Regions from separate parts of the Streptomyces sp. NPDC001401 genome, predicted to be linked through region 1. Evidence: riboswitches for the same ligand, from Rfam matches in the RefSeq annotation. Region 1 holds a riboswitch; each other region holds the start of a gene.
The links. Region 1 has a riboswitch for cobalamin ahead of metE (5-methyltetrahydropteroyltriglutamate--homocysteine S-methyltransferase). Riboswitches for the same ligand answer to the same signal wherever they lie in the genome.
Positions count from the first base shown of each region.

Region 2: it holds a riboswitch for cobalamin, as region 1 does, so the genes downstream of both, ACFY10_RS00330 (cobalamin biosynthesis protein) here and metE (5-methyltetrahydropteroyltriglutamate--homocysteine S-methyltransferase) in region 1, are expected to answer to the same signal.
Region 3: it holds a riboswitch for cobalamin, as region 1 does, so the genes downstream of both, ACFY10_RS32310 (CbtB-domain containing protein) here and metE (5-methyltetrahydropteroyltriglutamate--homocysteine S-methyltransferase) in region 1, are expected to answer to the same signal.
Region 4: it holds a riboswitch for cobalamin, as region 1 does, so the genes downstream of both, ACFY10_RS15785 (ribonucleoside-diphosphate reductase subunit alpha) here and metE (5-methyltetrahydropteroyltriglutamate--homocysteine S-methyltransferase) in region 1, are expected to answer to the same signal.

Region 1 covers NZ_JBIAWI010000020.1:185,864-189,741, forward strand. Annotated here, with positions in the region: gene aceB (malate synthase A) at 1-484, shown strand, start outside; gene ACFY10_RS44800 (3-hydroxybutyryl-CoA dehydrogenase) at 481-1,344, shown strand; cobalamin riboswitch at 1,334-1,566, shown strand; gene metE (5-methyltetrahydropteroyltriglutamate--homocysteine S-methyltransferase) at 1,731-3,878, shown strand, end outside.
Region 2 covers NZ_JBIAWI010000001.1:62,375-66,252, forward strand. Annotated here, with positions in the region: gene ACFY10_RS00315 (lysozyme) at 1-131, shown strand, start outside; gene ACFY10_RS00320 (anion permease) at 284-1,531, shown strand; gene ACFY10_RS00325 (hypothetical protein) at 1,566-1,793, shown strand; cobalamin riboswitch at 1,934-2,076, shown strand; gene ACFY10_RS00330 (cobalamin biosynthesis protein) at 2,176-3,225, shown strand; gene ACFY10_RS00335 (cobyric acid synthase) at 3,222-3,878, shown strand, end outside.
Region 3 covers NZ_JBIAWI010000011.1:105,689-109,566, reverse strand. Annotated here, with positions in the region: gene ACFY10_RS32320 (acyl-CoA dehydrogenase family protein) at 45-1,223, opposite strand; gene ACFY10_RS32315 (CbtA family protein) at 1,360-2,115, opposite strand; gene ACFY10_RS32310 (CbtB-domain containing protein) at 2,138-2,359, opposite strand; cobalamin riboswitch at 2,397-2,550, opposite strand; gene ACFY10_RS32305 (histidine phosphatase family protein) at 2,646-3,218, shown strand; gene ACFY10_RS32300 (ferredoxin) at 3,222-3,593, opposite strand; gene ppdK (pyruvate, phosphate dikinase) at 3,851-3,878, opposite strand, start outside.
Region 4 covers NZ_JBIAWI010000004.1:107,081-110,958, reverse strand. Annotated here, with positions in the region: gene ACFY10_RS15785 (ribonucleoside-diphosphate reductase subunit alpha) at 1-1,720, opposite strand, end outside; cobalamin riboswitch at 1,845-2,011, opposite strand; gene ACFY10_RS15780 (GNAT family N-acetyltransferase) at 2,038-2,538, opposite strand; gene mctP (monocarboxylate uptake permease MctP) at 2,614-3,878, opposite strand, start outside.

The DNA of each region.
Region 1 (3,878 bases):
GCTCGTGCCTGTCTGCCGCGCCGTGTTCGACGGGGTGTTGGGCGAGCGGCCCCATCAGCTCGACCGCACGCGCGACGATGTGGAGGTGACGGCGGCGGACCTGCTGTCGGTGCGGCGCATCAGCGGTCCGCCCACACCGGAGGGGCTGCGGACCAACATCGCGGTGGCGCTGCGCTACTTCGCCGCCTGGCTGCGCGGACAGGGGGCCGTCGCCCTGGACGGCCTGATGGAGGACGCGGCGACCGCCGAGATCGCCCGGGTGCAGATCTGGCAGTGGCTGCGGCACCGGATCGTGGAGCGGGAGACGGTGCTGGAGGTGCTCGACGACGAACTCGCCGCGCTGGGTGCCGAGAACCCGTGGGCGGCCCTCGACGAGGTGCGGGCCCTCTTCGAACGCACCGCCCTGGCACAGGAGTTGCCGCTGTTCTTCACTCCCGACGCCTACACCCGTCACCTCGTCCGGCACGCGGAGGCCACGGCATGAGCGCGGGCATTCACCGCGTGGGAGTGGTCGGCGGCGGCCAGATGGGCGCCGGCATCGCCGAGGTGTGCGCGCGGGCCGGAGTGGACACCGTCGTGTGCGAGGTGGACGCGGTCGCCGCCCGCGCCGCCCGCGACCGGGTGGCGGCCTCCCTGGACCGCGCGGTGGGACGCGGCAAGCTGGAGCGGGCCGCGGCGCAGGAGGCGCTGGACCGGATGGTGTTCAGCGGCAGCCTCGACGACCTGGCCGACCGGCAGCTCGTCGTCGAGGCCGTCGTGGAGAACGCGGACGCCAAGACAGAGATCTTCGCGGCCCTGGACAAGATCGTCGAAGCCGCGGACGCGGTCCTGGCGAGCAATACCTCCTCCTTTCCCATCATGCGTCTTGGCATGGCGACCCACCGGGCCGACCACGTTCTCGGCCTGCACTTCTTCAACCCCGTACCCGTCCTGCCCCTGGTGGAGATCGTGACCTCCCTCCACACGGCGCCCGCGGCCGTCACGGCCGTGGAGGACTTCGCCACCCGGGTGCTGGGCAAGACCGTGATCCGCTCCCAGGACCGGGCGGGCTTCGTCGTCAACTCCCTCCTCGTCCCCTACCTGTTGTCGGCGATCCGGATGTCGGAGTCCGGCTTCGCCACCGCCGCCGACATCGACACCGGCATGGAGCTGGGCTGTGCCCACCCCATGGGCCCGCTGAAGCTGGCGGACCTGATCGGCCTGGACACCGTCGCCTCGATTGCGGAGTCCCTCTACGACGAGTTCAAGGAACCTCTCTACGCCCCGCCCCCGCTACTCCAGCGGATGGTCCAGGCGGGGCTGCTGGGCCGCAAGACGGGCCGCGGATTCCACGTATACGGCTAGGCTGGCGGGTGCAGCTGGTTCGCCCCGTCCGCCAGGCGGGATGCGTCGTAAGAGGGAACCCGGTGGGAATCCGGGACTGCCCCGCAGCGGTGAACGGGAACGACCGCCGTCATACGCACTGGACCCGACGAACAGGGTCTGGGAAGCGACGGCCAGTAGGTGTCCTCCCCCGTGAGGACGTGCTCGTGAGTCCGAAGACCTGCCCGTTGCCCGTGTACGCACGATGCGTGCGCGGATGTCCCGGTGGCCTCGTGGGCGGGTCGGCGTACATATCAGGCGGAGGATCGCGCTGTGCCGCGCGAGATTGATTCCGTCCGGTTCGTCACCCCTTCGCGCTCGCGTCCCGTCCCGGGATCCCAGGGAGACATCTCGCGAAGGAGATTTCCGTGACAGCGAAGTCCGCAGCCGTGGCGGCACGGGCCACCGTGTACGGCTACCCCCGCCAGGGACGGAACCGGGAACTGAAGAAGGCGGTCGAGGGCTACTGGAAGGGCCGCGTCAGCGCCGACGCCCTCCGGTCCACCGCCGCCGAACTGCGCCGCAGCAACTGGCAGCAGCTCTCCCAGGCAGGCATCGACGAGGTGCCCACCGGTGACTTCTCGTACTACGACCACGTCCTGGACACCACCGTCATGGTCGGCGCGATCCCCGCCCGGCACCGGGCCGCCGTCGAGGCGGACGCCCTGGACGGGTTGTTCGCCATGGCGCGCGGCACCCAGGACGTGGCGCCGCTGGAGATGACGAAGTGGTTCGACACCAACTACCACTATCTGGTCCCTGAGTTGGGCCCTGAAACCGTGTTCACCGCGAACTCCGCGAAGCAGGTCGCGGAACTGAAGGAGGCCTTGGCCCTGGGTCTGGCCGCGCGGCCGGTCCTCGTCGGCCCGGTCACCTATCTGCTGCTCGCCAAGCCCGCTCCCGGCGTGCCCGCCGACTTCGAGCCGCTCACGCTCCTGGACCGGCTGCTGCCGGTGTACGCCGAGGTCCTCTCCGACCTGCGCGCGGCTGGGGCCGAATGGGTGCAGCTCGACGAGCCTGCCCTCGTCCAGGACCGCACCTCCGCCGAACTCGACGCCGCCGGCCACGCCTACCGCGAACTGGGCACCCTCGCCGACCGGCCCAAGCTGCTGGTCGCGTCCTACTTCGACCGTCTCGGCGAGGCCCTGCCGGTGCTGGCCAGGGCCCCGATCGAGGGGCTGGCACTGGACTTCACCGGGGCCGCCGCCAACCTCGACGCCCTCGCCGCTGTGGGCGGACTGCCCGGCAAGCGCCTGATCGCCGGCGTCGTCAACGGCCGCAACATCTGGATCAACGACCTGGAGACATCGCTGTCCGTTCTCGGCACCCTGCTCGGGCTGGCCGACCGGGTCGACGTCGCCGCCTCCTGCTCGCTGCTGCACGTCCCGCTCGACGCCTCCGCCGAGCGGGACATCGCGCCGCAGATCCTGCGCTGGCTCGCCTTCGCCCGGCAGAAGACGGCCGAGATCGTCACCCTCGCCAAGGGCCTCGCCCAGGGCACCGACACCATCGCCGCCGAACTCGCCGCGAACCGCGCCGATCTGGCTTCCCGGGCCGGCTCCCCCATCACCCACGACCCCGTCGTGCGCGAGCGGGCAGCCGCCGTCACGGACGCGGACGGCCGCCGCTCCCAGGCGTACGCCGAGCGCGCCGACGCTCAGCGTGCCCACCTCGGCCTGCCGCTGCTGCCGACGACGACCATCGGTTCCTTCCCGCAGACCGGCGAACTGCGCGTCGCCCGCGCGGACTTGAGGGCCCGGCGTATCGACACGGCCGGCTACGAGGAGCGCATCAGGGCCGAGATCCAGGAGGTGATCTCCTTCCAGGAGAAGGCCGGCCTGGACGTCCTGGTGCACGGCGAGGCCGAACGCAACGACATGGTGCAGTACTTCGCCGAGCAGCTCAACGGCTATCTGGCCACGCAGCACGGCTGGGTGCAGTCCTACGGCACCCGCTACGTCCGCCCGCCGATCCTGGCCGGCGACATCTCGCGCCCCGAGCCGATGACGGTGCGCTGGACGGCGTACGCCCAGTCCCTGACCGCCAAGCCGGTCAAGGGCATGCTCACCGGTCCGGTCACCATGCTCGCCTGGTCCTTCGTCCGCGACGACCAGCCACTCGGCGACACCGCCCGGCAGGTCGCCCTCGCGCTGCGCGACGAGGTCAACGACCTGGAGGCGGCCGGGAGTTCGGTGATCCAGGTCGACGAGCCCGCGCTGCGCGAGACGCTTCCGCTGCGCGCCGCCGACCGCCCGGTCTACCTGGCGTGGGCCACCGAGGCGTTCCGGCTCAGCACGAGCGGGGTGCGGCCGGACACCCAGATCCACACGCACATGTGCTACGCCGAGTTCGGCGACATCGTCCAGGCCATCGACGACCTCGACGCGGACGTCATCAGCCTGGAGGCGGCCCGCTCCCACATGCAGGTCGCCCGCGAACTCGCCTCCCACGGCTACCCGCGCGAGGCGGGACCGGGCGTGTACGACATCCACTCCCCGCGCGTGCCGAGCGCGGCC
Region 2 (3,878 bases), on a different contig from region 1:
CGGGATCGCTGCCGGCCGGATGGTCGTTCTGGACCTTCTGGCAGTACGGCAACAGCGGCAGCCTGCCAGGTGATCAGAATCTCTTCAACGGGTCGCAGGCCCAGCTGAGGAAGTTCGCCCGGGGCTACTAGCCAAGGGGCACAAGGAACCGGGGGGCCGCCGGGACCGGGCGGATCGGCGACCCCCTCATCCAGACACCGCACAGCCCACCTCAGTTCATCTTCCGTTCACCCAGGTTTCCTACGGTCAACCGACCGATGACTTCGAACGATTGCCTGGGTAAATGGAAAACTTCTCGCTGATCCTCGCGATTGTGGTCGTAACCGCACTCGCGTTTGATTTCACGAACGGTTTCCACGACACCGCCAACGCGATGGCCACCACCATCTCGACCGGTGCACTCAAGCCCAAGGTCGCGGTGGCCATGTCCGCCGCACTCAACCTGGTGGGCGCTTTCCTCTCCGTGGAGGTCGCCAACACGATCTCCAAGGGTCTCGTCGACGAGAACGGCATACGTCCCGAGGTCATATTCGCGGCGCTGGTCGGCGCGATCCTCTGGAACCTGGTGACCTGGCTCGTCGGCCTTCCGTCCAGCTCCTCGCACGCCCTGATGGGCGGCCTGATCGGCGCCACCATCGCCTCGGCCGGCATGGGCGCGGTGCACGGCGACGTACTCGTCACCAAGGTGCTCATCCCGGCGCTCGCCGCCCCGATCGTCGCGGGCGTGGCAGCGCTGCTCGCGACCCGGCTGTCGTACACCCTCGGCAGGAAGGCCGACGGCAAGGCCGCCGAGAAGGGCTACCGCGCCGGCCAGATCGCCTCCGCGGGCCTGGTCTCGCTGGCCCACGGCACCAACGACGCGCAGAAGACGATGGGCATCATCACCCTCGCCCTGGTCGCCGGCGGCGCCGTCTCCCCCGACTCCGACCCGCCCACCTGGGTCATCCTCTCCGCGGGCCTCGCCATCGCGCTCGGCACCTGGCTCGGCGGCTGGCGCATCATCCGCACTATGGGCAAGGGCCTGACCGAACTCCAGCCGCAGCAGGGCTTCGCCGCCCAGACCAGCGCGGCCACGGTCATCCTGGCCTCCTCGCACCTCGGCTTCTCCCTCTCCACCACCCACTCGGTCTCCGGTTCGGTGATGGGCGCGGGCCTCGGCCGCAAGGGCGGCGTGGTCCGCTGGTCGACGGCGACCCGCATGCTCGTGGCCTGGTGCCTGACGCTGCCGGCCGCGGCCCTGGTGGGCGCGCTCGCCGAGTCGGTCACCAACCTCGGCGACTGGGGCACGGCCGTCGTCGCCGTCTTCCTGGTCGCCTCCAGCGCGGCCATCTGGAAGCTCTCCCGGCGCGAGGTCGTCGACGCGTCGAACGTCAACGAGAGCGCCGAGCCGGCCGGCGTGGTGACCACGGCGATCGCCGCCGTGACCCCGCCCCCGGCGGGCACTGTGACCGAGGACCTGACGGCCACGATCCCCGCCCCGGCCACGACCGCCAGCCCCGATCCGGCGACCCCGCCGGCCGCGGCCGTCTGAGCCCGCCCACCCGGTACGAAGGAAGAGAAGCAGCATGAAGATCGACTGGGCAGCCCTGGGCTCCGTCTTCGGCGTCAGCCTCGGGGTCACGGTGGGCCTCGTGGCCCTGTTCACCCTCGGCGTCATGGGCCTCTCGCGCCGCGAGCGGGCCGTGGCGCAGGGCAACTCGGCGACCCTCGCGGTCACCGGCGCGTATGTGTGCTTCGCGGCCTGCGCGGCGGCGGTGGCGTACGGAATCAGTTTGATCATGACCAAGGCCTGAGTTCCGATACCTGAGGCCTGAGACCCACCCGGTGCCGGGACGGTGATCCGTCCCGGCACCACACGTTTGCGTGACCCCGGCGACCCCTCGTATGTGGGCCTCAGCACACTCTCCCGTCGCAGGTCAACGGCAAGTTGACGGCCCTTCCGGCCCCGTGGTGGACTGCCGGAGCCATATACGGCGGCAAGAGAGGAAGCCGGTGAAAGTCCGGCGCGGTCCCGCCACTGTCACCGGGGTAGCAATCCCCGGGAGCCAGGAACTCTCACCGCCGGTCTCGTCGAACCAGGGCGCGGACACCCTGAGTGAGGACATGTCGCCATGCTCGCCTGCCGTTTGAGGTACAGCACCCGTTCGCTGCCCGACCCCACGGCCGGCTGAGCCGATGCGTGCCGATCGCGTCTTCGCGTACGGCGCCGCCGCCGGCCTCCTCGGTGACCTCCTCCTCGGCGATCCGCGCCGCGGGCATCCGGTCGCCGCGTTCGGGCGGGCCGCGGGGGCCGTGGAGCGCGTGTTGTGGCGGGACCATCGCGGGTGGGGAGCGTTGCATGCCGCCGTGTGCGCCGGTGGGGCCGTCGCGCTCGGGGCCGCCACCGCATCAGTCGTACGTCGCTCCCCCGCCGCCTCCGTCGCGCTGACCGCCGCCGCCACCTGGGCCGTCGTGGGCGGGACTTCGCTCACGCGCGAGGCCCGTGGGATCGGGCGTGCCCTGGAGGCCGGGGACGTCGACGGTGCCCGGGCCCGGCTGCCGCATCTGTGCGGGCGGGATCCGCACGCCCTCGACGCCGACGGGATCGCGCGGGCCGTGGTGGAGTCCGTTGCCGAGAACACGTCCGACGCGGTGGTGGGGGCGCTGGTGTGGGGGGCCGTCGGCGGGGTGCCGGGGCTGCTCGGGTTCCGGGCCGTCAACACGCTCGACGCGATGGTCGGGCACAAGTCGGCCAAGTACCGGCGGTACGGGTGGGCTTCGGCGCGGCTGGACGACGTGGCGGGGTGGCCGGGGGCCCGCCTGACCGCCGTGCTCGCGACGGTCGCGGGGGGTGACCCGCGAGGGGCGGTACGGGCCTGGCGTTCCGACGCCGCGAAGCACCCCAGCCCCAACGCCGGGCCCGTGGAGGCGTCGTTCGCGGGGGCGCTCGGGGTGCGGCTGGGTGGGACGTTGTCGTATGGGGGGCGGGTTGAGCATCGGCCTGTGCTGAACGGGGAGGGGCGTGCGGTGGACGTCGGCGACATTGAGCGTGCCGTGCGGTTGTCGCAGCGGGTTGGGTGGCTGGCGTTGGGGGTGAGTGCGGCTGGGGCGCTGCTGCGGGGCCGGGTCGCACGGCGCCCGGCGGTGGGGGCTGTGCCCACCCGTTCCGCCCTGCGGAACGACTGCCCACAGCGATCGCGGAACGGTGCCGCACAGCGGTCGCATGGGTCGGGGGGCGTGTCATGACCGGCGGTGGTCTTCTCGTCGCCGGTACCACCTCCGACGCCGGTAAGAGTGTTGTCACCGCCGGGATCTGTCGTTGGCTGGTGCGGCAGGGCGTCAAGGTGGCGCCCTTCAAGGCGCAGAACATGTCGCTCAATTCGTTCGTGACGCGCGAGGGAGCCGAGATCGGGCGGGCTCAGGCCATGCAGGCACAGGCGTGCCGGGTCGAGCCGACCGCGCTCATGAATCCCGTACTGCTCAAGCCCGGTGGCGAGCAGAGCAGTCAGGTCGTGCTGATGGGCAAGCCGGTGGGTGAGCTGAGCGCACGCGGGTATCACGGGGGGCGGCAGCAGAAGCTTCTCGGGACCGTGCTCGACTGCCTCGCCGAATTGCGGGGCACGTATGACGCCGTGATCTGTGAGGGGGCGGGTTCTCCCGCCGAGATCAATCTGCGGCGGACCGACATCGTGAACATGGGGATCGCTCGCAATGCGCGGCTTCCCGTGCTCGTGGTCGGTGACATCGACCGTGGTGGGGTCTTCGCCTCGTTCTTCGGGACCGTCGCCCTGCTCTCGCCCGAGGACCAGGAGCTCGTCGCCGGGTTCCTCGTCAACAAGTTCCGCGGAGACGTCGGCCTGCTGGAGCCGGGGCTCGACATGCTGCACGGGCTCACGGGC
Region 3 (3,878 bases), on a different contig from region 1:
AACAGCCCGGGGTCACCTGCCTCAAAGCCCGCCACCTCTTGAGGCTAACGCCGTACCCGCGGCATCCCCAGACCGATCCACGAGATGATCTCCCGCTGGATCTCGTTGTTGCCGCCGCCGAAGGTGAAGATGACCGCGGAGCGGTAGCCGCGCTCCAGTTCGCCGTGGAGCACCGCGCCCGCCGAGCCCTCCTTCAGCGCGCCTGCCGCACCGACGATCTCCATCAGCCAGGCGTAGGCGTCCCGGCGCGCCTCGGAGCCGTACACCTTGACGGCGGAGGCGTCCTGCGGGGTGAGGGTGCCGTTCTGGACGGCGTGCACCATGCGCCAGTTGAGGAGCTTCATCGCGTCGAGCTTGGTGTGGGTCTGCGCGAGGCGGCGGCGCACCCAGGGCAGGTCGATCACCCGGCGGCCGTCGGCGAGCTTGGTCTCCGTCGCCCAGCGCTGCACGTCCTGGAGGGCGCGGATCGCCATGGTGCCGTGCGCGGCGAGAGTGACGCGCTCGTGGTTGAGCTGGTTGGTGATCAGCCGCCAGCCCTGGTTCTCGGCGCCGACGCGGCGGGTGACGGGGACGCGGATGTTCTCGTAGTAGCTGGCCGTGGTGTCGTGCGAGGCGAGGGTGTTGATGAGGGTGCAGGAGTAGCCGGGGTCGGTGGTGGGGACGAGGAGCATGGTGATGCCCTTGTGCGGCGGGGCGTCCGGGTCGGTGCGGGTGGCCAGCCACACCCAGTCCGCGGTGTCGCCGTTCGTCGTCCAGATCTTCTGGCCGTTGACGACGTACTCGTCGCCGTCGCGCACCGCACGCGTCTTCAGGGACGCGAGATCCGTCCCCGCGTCGGGCTCGCTGTAGCCGATCGCGAAGTCGATCTCGCCGGAGAGGATCTTCGGCAGGAAGTACGCCTTCTGCTCGTCCGTGCCGAACTGCATGATCGTCGGCCCGACCGTGTTCAGCGCCATCAGCGGCAGCGGTACGCCGGCCTGGGCGGCCTCGTCGAAGAAGATGAACTGCTCCATCGCGGTCAGCCCGCGCCCGCCGTACTCCGTCGGCCAGCCCACGCCGAGCCAGCCGTCCGTGCCCAGGCGCCGGACGGTCTCGCGGTAGAAGCGTTTCTGGGCGGCCGGGTCACCGTGCCGGGCGTAGGCGTTGTCCGGCACCAACTCGGCGAAGTACGAGCGCAGTTCGGTGCGCAGTCGCTGCTGCTCGGGCGTGTATTCGAGGTGCACGGCGCCTCCAGGCTTCCCAGGCCGGTCCTGACCGCGCACACCGTAGAACGTGTTCCAGAAATTGGGAATGGTGCGGCATACGGAAAGGGCCCCCGATTGTCCGGGGGCCCTTTGCCGAGTGAGCTGATCGAACCGATCAGTGGGCGACGGGAGTTGGCCGTGCGGCGCCCGGCGCTCGGACCTGTTTCGGGGCGAGCACCCGTTCCGCCAGCACCCCGAAGACCAGCCCGAAGGAGGTCCACAGGGTCAGCTGGATCGCCAGGGCCGCCAGGCGGAACTGCCAGAGCAGGGTGGCGGAGAAGTCCTTGGGGACCTCGTTGATGGCCGGCAGGAACGCGTAGGCGAGCCCGACGGTGAGAAGGAAGAACGCGCCAGCGGCGAGCGTCGCGTTCCAGTTGCCCAGGCGTGGCGCGAGGCGCTTGCCCAGGATGACGGTGGCGACGGCCAGCAGCACGCTGAGCACCATCATCAGGAAGTACAGCGTGGTGCGCTTGCCGATGGTGCCGGGGTCGCCGACGGACGGCGGGTTGGCCGGGTACTTCAGGAACGGCACGACGTACACGGCGATCAGACCGGCGACCGCCAGGAGCAGCGCGCTCGCGCGCGGCCCGAAGCGGCCGATGCGGCCGAGTGCGAAGCAGTACGCGAGGGCGGCGATGCCGCCGAACGCGACGCCGTAGACGAGGACACCGGTGGACAGGCCCGCGGTGGACTGCATCGTGCGGCTGACGACTTCCATGCCGTGCTCGTGCGAGTGCGCCTCCTCGTAGGCGATGGCCGCGTCGACGCGCGGTTCACCCAGGAAGTAGGCGACGACGAGGGCGAGCAGGCCCGCGGCGAGTCCCGCGAGCATGCCACGCACCAGGAGGTTGCGGACGGTTGCCGAGTTCATGGGCTCGTACGTTCTCCGGCCGTCAGTGGCAGGGGAAGCCGAGCAGGTGGCGGGCGTCGTGCACCCACTCGTGCACGTCCGATCCGTTCATCACGGAGGTGGCGCCCTGCTCGGCGCCGACGAAGTAGAGCAGGACCAGCATCAGGATGCCGAAGAAGACCGCCCAGGGGGCGATCGCGCCGATCGGCAGCTTGGCGGGTACGGCTGTGGGGGTGGTGGTCGGCTGAGCGACAGACTGCGCCATGGCAGGCCCTCCTGGGGAACTCGCGTCCCGTCTCGGTGGTGCACGCGACGACGGGGGCGGGTCTGACTCACCCGGTGCGCACCCAGGGTGCGTACCGGACTTACAGTGGCGCGACCGTGCCGGACTTCCACCGGCTTCCGCTGTGCCGTCATCAATATCCACGAGAAGGTACCGCGAAGCAGAGGTGGGGCCAAGAGCGCACGGGACGGCGGTGAGCGCCCCTGGTGAGCCGTTTTCGCCGTCGGATCAAGGGATTTGAGGGAGTGTCGAGGGCGGGGATGGACGAATGACGAGCCGAGTGATCTTGATCTCACCTGCGATCACCGCGGCCCTCAGGGAGGCCCGCTTCGACGACGGCTGTCCGCTGGACGCATCCGGGCTGCGGCAGGCGCAGGCGGCCGCCGGCACGCTCCCGGCCGCGGAACAGGTCTGGGTCTCCCCCACCGTGCGCTGCCGCGAGACGGCCGGCGCACTCGGCCTCGACGCCGTGGACGCACCGGAGCTGGCGGGACTGGACGCGGGCCGCTGGCGCGGTGCGACGCTGGCGGAGGTGAGCGGGCGGGAGCCGGAGGCGCTGGCCCGCTGGCTGTCGGACCCCGACGCCGCACCGCACGGCGGGGAGTCGGTGGCGGCGCTGTGCGACCGGGTGGCCGGCTGGCTGGAGACGGTCGCGCAGACGCCGGGCCGCACCGTCGCCGTGGCCGAGCCCGAGGCCGTACGGGCCGCGGTGGTGCGGGCCCTCGGGGCGCCGGAGTCGGCGTTCTGGCGCGCCGACGTCCCGCCGCTGGCGGCCGTCGAGCTCAGCGGCAGGTCGGGGCGCTGGAACGTGCGGTTCGGGCAGCCGCTCGCCCCGCTGTGAGTCTCAGTTCAGCGTGGCGAGGAAGTCCGTGCACGCCCGTGCGCAGTCCCGGCCTGCCTTCGCGCCGTCCTCGGCGCCCGGCTGTCGGTCGAAGGCATGGGCGCACTCCAGGCACACGGTGCGGCACCACTCCACCTGGATGCGGATGCCGGCCTCGTCCAGGCGGTTCTGCTCGGACAGCACACGGCAGGTCGCGTCGCACACCTCCGCGCACATGATCCCCTTGCGTCGTACGAGTTCCTGCTCCTGTGTCCCGTCCGGATCCACGAGGCTCGCGCGCAGAGCACACGCGCGTGCGCACTCGGTGCACGCCTGTGCGCAGGCGAAGCGGTCCTCCAGGAACCGGAAGAGCTCCTGCTGGGTCGTCGAAGTCACACCTCGCGGGTTGCCGTCGTCGATCGCCTCAAACACCGGGAACCAAGATCCGGCCGCTCGGGCCGGGACGGGGCGGTTCGCACCGGGCCACAGGGCTACCCGCGAGCGGCCCATGAGTACCCCATGGACGGACGTCGCCGCAGACCGCGGCGACCTGGACCGGTTCGTCGAGGGAACGGTCCCGTCGGCGCCAGGAAAGCCCCGACGAGCTTCACGTTCCCTCAGGCGGCGGGCTCGGGTCGCCGCCCCCGGGGCGTTCACCTGGTGTCGCTGGTGCCCGTGCTG
Region 4 (3,878 bases), on a different contig from region 1:
CGGGGTGCAGGATGCCGCGGGCCGTACGGGTCTTCTCCCAGGCCGGCAGCGGGCCGCTCCGCTCGGCGAGGTCGGCCGAGGCCTCGTACGCGGCGAGCATGATGCGCTCGGCGATACGGGTGGACAGGGCCTTGGCCTCCGGTGAGTCGAAGGGCAGGCGGAGCTTGAAGAAGACGTCCTGCAGGCCCATCGCGCCGAGGCCGACGGGGCGCCAGCGGGCGTTCGACCGGCCCGCCTGCTCGGTCGGGTAGAAGTTGATGTCGACGACGCGGTCCAGGAAGGTGACGGCCGTGCGGACGGTCTCGTCCAGCCGTTTCCAGTCGATGTCCTGGCCGACCACGAATGCGCCGAGGTTGACCGAACCCAGGTTGCAGACCGCCGTCTCGCCGTCGTCCGTGACCTCCAGGATCTCCGTGCAGAGGTTGGAGGAGTGGACGACATGGCCCGGCTCGGCCGTCTGGTTGGCGGTGCGGTTGGCGGCGTCCTTGAAGGTCATCCAGCCGTTGCCGGTCTGGGCGAGGGTGCGCATCATGCGGCCGTAGAGGTCGCGGGCGGGGATGGTCTTGCGGGCCAGCCCCTCCGCCTCCGCCTTGCGGTACGCGGCGTCGAACTCCGCGCCCCACAGGTCCACCAACTCGGGTACGTCGGCGGGGGAGAAGAGGCTCCACTGCTGGTCGGCGTTGACGCGGCGCATGAACTCGTCCGGGATCCAGTGCGCGAGGTTCAGGTTGTGCGTACGGCGGGCGTCCTCGCCGGTGTTGTCGCGCAGCTCCAGGAACTCCTCGATGTCGGAGTGCCAGGTCTCCAGGTAGACGGCCGCCGCGCCCTTGCGCCGGCCGCCCTGGTTCACGGCGGCGACCGAGGCGTCGAGGGTCTTCAGGAACGGGACGATGCCGTTGGAGTGCCCATTGGTGCCGCGGATCAGCGAACCGCGGCTGCGGATGCGGGAGTACGCGAGGCCGATGCCGCCGGCGTGCTTCGAGAGGCGGGCCACCTGGTGGTAGCGGTCGTAGATGGAGTCCAGCTCGTCCAGCGGGGAGTCGAGGAGGTAGCAGGACGACATCTGGGGGTGCCGGGTGCCGGAGTTGAAGAGGGTGGGGGAGGAGGGGAGGTAGTCGAGGCGGCTCATCAGGCCGTAGAGCGCGGCGACTTCGTCGACGGCGCGGGCCGAGTCGTCCTCGGCGAGGCCGCTGGCGACCCGCAGCATGAAGTGCTGCGGCGTCTCGATCACGCGGCGGGTGATCGGGTGCCGGAGCAGATAGCGGCTGTGGAGCGTGCGCAGGCCGAAGTAGCCGAAGCGGTCGTCCCCTTGAGGGTCGACGAGTGCGTCCAGGCGGGCGGCGTGCAGGCGGACGATCTCCGCCGTGCGGTCGGCGATGAGGCCTTCGCGGTGCCCGACGGCGACAGACTCCGTGAAGGACGTGACGCCCTGCGAGGCGGCCTCCGCGGCGATGCTGATCGTGAGCAGCCGGGCGGCGAGCCTGCTGTACGCGGGGTCCTCCGAGATCAGGCCGGCGGCCGCCTCCGTGGCCAGTTCGCGCAGCTCCGTCTCGTCCGCACGGGCGGACCGGCCGCGCAGCGCGGCGGCGGCGACCCGGCCGGGGTCGGCGTCGGGGAGGTCGGCGGTCAGCTCGGTCAGGGTCCGCAGCAGCGCGGCTCCGGGACCGTCGTCGGCCACTGCGGCGTTCGCTGAAACCGGGTCTGCTGGCGCGATGGTCACGTGAGGCTCTCCCTCGCTCGGCACGGGGGGCCTTGCGGAGGGCAGGGGGCAGTCACGAGCGCGCACGGCGTCGCGTCCACCGGCCCATTCCACGAGGCCCGGACGTCACAGCACCCGGGCCACGGCGGCCGGGCGCACTGTCGGCAGGTCCTCGGACTGACGCTCAAACATGTGCGAACACGCATGAGTACACCGTTGCGGGACAGTTCCGGATTCGCACCGGATTCCCCTGCGGCGACAGCGAGCATGAGCATACATCTTGTGCCGGGCGCCGGAAGCACCCCCATATGTTGTGTCGCTGCTGACTCCGGAGCGTGTCAGAGCGTCAACTCATAGGTGATCAGCGTGAAGTCGACTCCCGGGATCGGGTTCCAGTCGCGCTCGGGGGCGCGGACGAAGCCGGCGCGTTCGTAGATGCGGTGGGCGGCATGCATGATCGACTGGGTGGACAGGACGATGCCGGTGCACTCCGCGGCTCTTGCCCGGTCGATGCAGGCGCGGACGAGGGCCTCTCCGGCTCCTCTGCCGCGGGCGGCGCGGTCGACGGCGAGCATACGGATCTCGGCCTCTCCGGGGCCCGCAATGTCGGTCATGGGGCCCGGGGACGCGACGAAGGTGACGCCGCCGAGGAGTTGGTCGCCCTGCGCGGCCACCAGCACGTCGGCCGCCGCCGCCCGCTTGGCGACGTCCTTCAGTTCGCCGAGATACCAGTCGCTCGCGCCGAAGGTGAGAAGGCCGTCCTGGAGGTAGGCCTGGGCGGTGATCTCGCCGAGGGCCTCGTACTCACCGGGTTCCACCGGCCTGATCACGATGTCCATGTACCCGAGTGTGCCGGACGGGTACGACAACGGGCCGCCGGATTTCGTCCGACGGCCCGTTGGTCACCGCAACCGTCAGTGGGAAGCCCCGGCCGTGGCCGGCGGCAGCTCCACCTGCACGCCCGGGTCGCCCGCGTCCGCCGTGTAGTCCTGCGGCTTCGTCTCGTCGACGCCCTCCGGGGCCTTCAGCGCCTTGAGTACGAAGGTCAGGACCACCGCGACCACGGCATTCAGGACGAACGCGGTGAGGCCGATGTAGCCCATCTCGCCGAGGCCCGGGATGTCGGCGTTGGAGCCACCGAAGTGCTTCTGGCCCGGGTTGGTCGGGGAGGCGACGCCGTACGCGGCGAGGGTGCCGTAGACCATGCCGACCGCCCAGCCCGCGAGCAGTGCCCAGCGGTGGAACCAGCGCGTGAACAGGCCGCCGACCAGGGCCGGGAAGGTCTGCAGGATCCAGATGCCGCCCAGCAGCTGGAAGTTGATGGCGACCGTCTTGTCCATGGTCAGGACGAAGACCAGGGCGCCCACCTTCACCAGCAGGGACACCAGCTTGGAGACCTTGGTCTCCTGCTCGGCCGTGGCGTTCGGCTTGATGAAGTCCTTGTAGATGTTGCGGGTGAAGAGGTTCGCCGCCGCGATGGACATGATGGCCGCGGGCACGAGGGCGCCGATGCCGATCGCGGCGAAGGCCACGCCCGCGAACCAGCTCGGGAACATGTTCTCGAACAGCTGCGGGATCGCCAGCTGCCCGTTGGTGACCTTGACTCCGGCCGCGATCGCCATGAAGCCCAGCAGCGCGAGCAGGCCCAGCATCAGCGAGTACAGCGGCAGGATCGTGGTGTTGCGGCGGATCACGTTACGGCTCTTGGAGGAGAGGGTCGCCGTGATGGAGTGCGGGTACATGAAGAGGGCGAGCGCGGAGCCCAACGCCAGCGTGGCGTACGTCCATTGGTTCGCCTCGGCCGGGACCAGCGCCCCGCGCGGCTTGCCGGTCGCCGGGTTGGTCGCGCTGAACGCCTCGCTCGCCTTGGCGAAGATGTCGTCGAAGCCGCCCAGCTTGATCGGGATGTAGATGATCGCCACCGCGATGACGATGTAGATCAGCGCGTCCTTCACGAACGCGATCAGCGCGGGCGCGCGCAGGCCCGACGAGTACGTGTACGCCGCCAGCACGCCGAAGGCGATCAGCAGCGGCAGGTCCTTCACGAACCAGTTGGAGTTCGCGCTGCCGCCGATGCCCATGACGTCCAACACGGCCTGAATGCCCACCAGTTGGAGCGCGATGTACGGCATCGTCGCGAGAATGCCGGTCACGGCCACCGCCAGCGACAGGCCCTTCG